One region of the Oceaniserpentilla sp. 4NH20-0058 genome, then DNA from elsewhere that is predicted to be linked to it. Evidence: predicted binding sites of a transcription regulator. Region 1 holds the regulator's gene; the other holds the start of a gene.

Region 1 (2,412 bases):
GTGAGAATACGTTTATTAAATACATCGCCATCCTCAGGTACTAAAGCGATAAGAATATTATCTACTTTGTTGTATTGATCCTGTAAATCTTCAAATGCTTTTAAGTGTGGATTATCATGGCTAAAAAACGCTCGATAATCCGCATTGAGTTTGATGTTTTTAGCACCAAAACCACAAGCAACAACAATAATAAGTGTGCTTAGCACAACCATCCAAGGATGTTTGACAACCCAAGCCGTTAATTTTTCTATCATACAAATTTCCTTATTTTTATCGTTAAATTTTAAAGATAGAGTTTGATAATGTTTGTAGTTGCTCATATTGGCGGCTGGGCTCATCTTGCTGAACCCCAAAACCATCTAAAAATATGTGCAATGACTCAAAAAAAAATTTTTTAGGATCATCAAAACCTAAGCGAGAAAGCTCCCAACCATTAACCATTACATCTTGGACGCCCCACTTCATAGCCCACCAGCCAAATGCCGCGGCTTTTACTTGTTCAGGTGCAAGATCAGTTTGGCTAGCAAACAGCCCCATAACTTTCGACAATATAGTTTGATCAATGAACGACAACTCGGTTTGCAGCGGCTCGCTTACTTTGCTTTGAAAATCTGGAGATTTAGCCCGGGATAATAATCCTGTCAGCACAGGGTGACGTTCTGCATTTTTAAAAAATGCCCAGCTCACCAAGATCACCTGATGGCGCAACCCTTGACCATGCTCAAGCGCCACATCAATTAGGTGGAGTAATCGCTTTGCACATTGAATCACCAGCTTAGTTATCACATCTTCTTTACAACCAAAATGCTGATAAATGGTTCCTTTCGAGTAATCAGTGGCATTTGCAATACCTTGCATGGTCAACCCTTGAAACCCTTTCTCGTTTAATTGGGTTAAGGCCACATCTAGAATCAGCGATTCTCTATTTAGTCTTACTTGATCTTTATGATTCACAGGCTTCAACTTATGACCTACTTCATATTTTTGACGAACCGTCATTTTTTGACGAACCGTCAAATTAGAATAAAGAAACTATGCGGTCAACCCTTTTTTAGGCAATGACTTTACACAAGTTAAACACTGTATATAATCACAACATGTATATAAAAACAGATAAGCAGCCAACATGATCAAACTTACCGCACGTCAGCAAGAAGTTTTAGATTTAATCAAGCAATCGATCGAGTCCACTGGCTTCCCTCCAACACGAGCCGAAATCGCTCAAGAATTAGGCTTCAAAAGCCCTAATGCTGCTGAAGAACACCTAAAAGCACTCGCTCGCAAAGGCGCAATAGAAATGACACCAGGTGCCAGCCGGGGTATTCGCCTTGCTCAACATGAAAGCGGTTTACCTATTATTGGTCGCGTTGCCGCTGGCGAACCAATATTGGCACAAGAGCATATTGAGCGCTATGTAGAGCTACCTAGAGAGTTTTTTAAACCCAATGCAGACTTTTTGTTAGAGGTGCACGGGGACAGCATGAAAGATGTAGGTATCATGGACGGCGACTTAATCGCAGTGCATAAAACAAATCTGGCACGTAATGGCCAAATCGTTGTAGCCAGAGTAGGCGAAGAAGTTACTGTAAAACGATTTGTGAAGAATAATAACGTAGTGCTATTGCAAGCAGAAAATAGCGACTATCAACCAATTGTGGTTGATTTAGAAACTCAAGACATGGAAATTGAAGGACTTTATGTAGGTGTCATTCGCCAACACATTCAATAACCATCACCAAAAAAAACGCTGCCTTAGCAGCGTTTACTTAATCTGCGTTAGTGTATAACACGATGCTCTAAATCGGCGATGGCCGAGGTATCTTCCACCTCTACACCACTTAACTCACCTACTTTACGAACACCTGCCTCAATCATGGCTTTTGCTATTTCAATGTGTTGCTCAGGAAAACTTTCTTTCGCATCTACAGAAAATGTTATACGAACTAAAGGCTCACCTTCACCGTCACTGCGCTTAAGGGCAATATCGCCATCGGATAGTTCTACAATTTCAAATACAGAGGCCATGAAAAACATTCTCTCAAAACAGGTGACACGATACAAAGGGGGCGGGAGTATATCACTGCAAAAGCATGCCTCCAACGCCTAAAATCTTGAGGTTTAGTTTTCTTGGTAGTGTAAACGCATACGTTGTATGGTTTTTTCTAATTCAATCAACCAGTTACGCATAAGACTGACATAGTCCGACTGGCTAGAAATTAATTGTGCCGAATGTGTAACAACACCATCATCCAGCCCAGTTAATAACATTCTTTGATACTGTTTTAACAATGCAGCTATCCAGCTACTAGAGTCCTGCTGTAAAAGTGCCAACTCATACAACTCAGCAGGTAGGTCAGTTCGCATGAATAGCTCTTTGATATCTTCAAATGGGGCTAAACGATATTGACCCAC
Region 2 (2,412 bases), on a different contig from region 1:
TGAAGAAAACCCATTAGTTTGTTTTTGTCTTTTAATTCAGATAAATCCAAGCTTTTTGTTTTCTTCTCAATGAGATTAAGCACTTCACTTTGCCAATCAAGTTCACTTGCTAAATCTTCAAAATGCCATTCAATTAACTCTGAACGTATGTGCTTTTGTTTTAGCTCTAAGGAAATCCGAACTTGTCCATAGCCGCCAAGATATTTACTACGAATAAACATTTCAGTAAATCGCTCATCACTTTGCAAACCCATTTCAACAAGCCAATCTAAAACTTTATAGAGCAAATCTTCAGACTGACTTACGGGTAATAGCTTGGCCTCTAACTCTCCATAACTGTATTCACGACGAGCCAAAAGCTCAATGGCCTTATGGCGCAGCCCTTTTTCATCAAGCAGTTTTATCTGTTTTTTATAAGGCTGATTAAACATATGCTAGCCATCTGAATATATTCACAAAGTTGACCTCACAAAAAAGGCCAGCAGAGCTGACCTTTTTGATGAGGTATTTTAACGTTTAAACTTCTTCTGTCTCAGCTTCTACTTCTTTATCGCCTTTTTCAGGTGCTTTTTTAGTGTCCGCTACCACTAATAGCTCTGCCCGGATAAGCGCTTCAAGTTCTTGTTGAACTTCAGGGTTTTCTAGCAGGTAGTTACATGCATTGGCTTTACCTTGACCGATTTTATCCCCTTTGTAAGCATACCAAGCCCCTGCTTTATCCACCAAACCTAGCTTAACGCCTAAATCGATGATTTCAGCACCTCGGTTAATCCCTTGGTTATACATGATTTGGAAATCGGCCTGCTTGAATGGCGGTGCTACTTTGTTTTTAACAACTTTCACGCGAGTTTCATTACCCGTTACTTCATCGCCACTTTTTACCGACCCAGTACGGCGAATATCCAAGCGTACGGATGAGTAAAATTTAAGAGCATTACCACCGGTTGTGGTTTCAGGGCTACCAAACATAACACCAATCTTCATACGAATTTGGTTAATGAAAATCACCATACAATTAGCATTTTTGACATTAGCAGTGAGCTTACGCAAAGCTTGCGACATTAAACGCGCTTGTAGGCCAACATGATGATCCCCCATGTCCCCTTCTATTTCTGCTCTTGGGGTTAAGGCTGCAACTGAGTCAACCACCACCACATCTACCGCACCAGAACGTACTAAGCTGTCTACAATTTCAAGGGCTTGCTCGCCGGTATCTGGCTGAGACACTAATAAACTATCTAGGTTAACGCCTAGCTTTTCAGCATAGAGTGGGTCTAAGGCATGTTCTGCATCAACAATCGCCACTGTTTTACCTTGTTTTTGCGCTTCGGCCATGGTCGATAAACACATGGTGGTTTTACCCGAAGATTCAGGGCCATAAATTTCAATGATTCGACCGTAAGGTAAACCACCTATGCCCAATGCAATATCTAAAGATAAAGAACCTGTGGATACAGCAGGGATAGCTTCACGAGGCTGCTCACCCATTTTCATGATGGCACCCTTACCGAATTGACGTTCAATTTGGCTAAGGGCGGCGTCTAGTGCTTTTTGGCGATTCTGATCCATGTTTTTCTTCACCTTGTTATCTTTATCCGATTTAGGTCTGCAAAGCAGAGAATTTAAATTACTGTATCTATAACCAGTATTTAAACACATGAATGATTTAACGCAAGAATTAATTTAGATCTATTTGTCATACCTTAAGCGGTACAAGAATTAACGCTCATGAGGTGTTTCAGCCTATATTTCAACCAATAAGCTGGGACCTAAGAATAGAATCAATTAATCAAGCATTTATACTGCTTATTTATCCTTTGATGGAACAATCCTTACAAGAAATATCTCTATTGCCATTGCCTTGAATACTCTATGATGGCCATCATTCTTATTGCGCACAATTCAATATCCACTCGGGTTGTTATCTTAGGTAACAGCATTTACTGGGGAAATCCGTTAAATTTGTGCAGGTCAATCACTAACAAAATAGTCACTGGAGCTTTTTATGAGTGCTAACCCTCTATTTAAACCATTCTCATCGGCAAATCTTGAGCTAAAAAACCGCACAGTTATGGCCCCTATGACCCGTAACTTTTCGCCGGATAATGTGGCAGGCCAAAACTCGGTTGATTATTACCGTCGCCGTGCAGAAGGCGGTGTAGGCTTGATCATCACAGAAGGTACATGTGTCAACCACATTGCAGCTTCTGGCTACCCTGATGTGCCTTACATTCATGGCGAAGCGCGTTTAGCTGGCTGGAAAAAGGTCGTAGACGCTGTACACGCTGCTGGCGGTAAAATTGCGCCTCAGCTTTGGCACGTAGGCGGCGCCCGTAAAGCAGGTGTTATGCCTGAAGGTGATGTACCGGGTTTCACACCATCCGGTATGTTTGTAGCAGGCAAAAAGAACCG

What was found. Region 1 encodes LexA, which represses DNA repair genes until DNA is damaged. Its sites were predicted from a motif close to TACTGTNTANNTANACAGTA; they were not measured.
Region 2: recA (recombinase RecA) is a predicted target of LexA. The motif match lies at 1,629-1,648, and genes of this name have one in related genera.

Annotation. Positions count from the first base shown of each region.
Region 1 is NZ_BAABWE010000001.1:414,365-416,776, forward strand. It holds gene ABWV45_RS01890 (efflux RND transporter permease subunit) at 1-254, opposite strand, end outside; gene ABWV45_RS01895 (TetR/AcrR family transcriptional regulator) at 277-999, opposite strand; gene lexA (transcriptional repressor LexA) at 1,127-1,729, shown strand; gene ABWV45_RS01905 (hypothetical protein) at 1,777-2,025, opposite strand; gene ABWV45_RS01910 (DUF6586 family protein) at 2,119-2,412, opposite strand, start outside.
Region 2 is NZ_BAABWE010000006.1:219,392-221,803, reverse strand. It holds gene ABWV45_RS10050 (regulatory protein RecX) at 1-431, opposite strand, end outside; gene recA (recombinase RecA) at 517-1,569, opposite strand; gene ABWV45_RS10040 (NADH:flavin oxidoreductase) at 2,006-2,412, shown strand, end outside.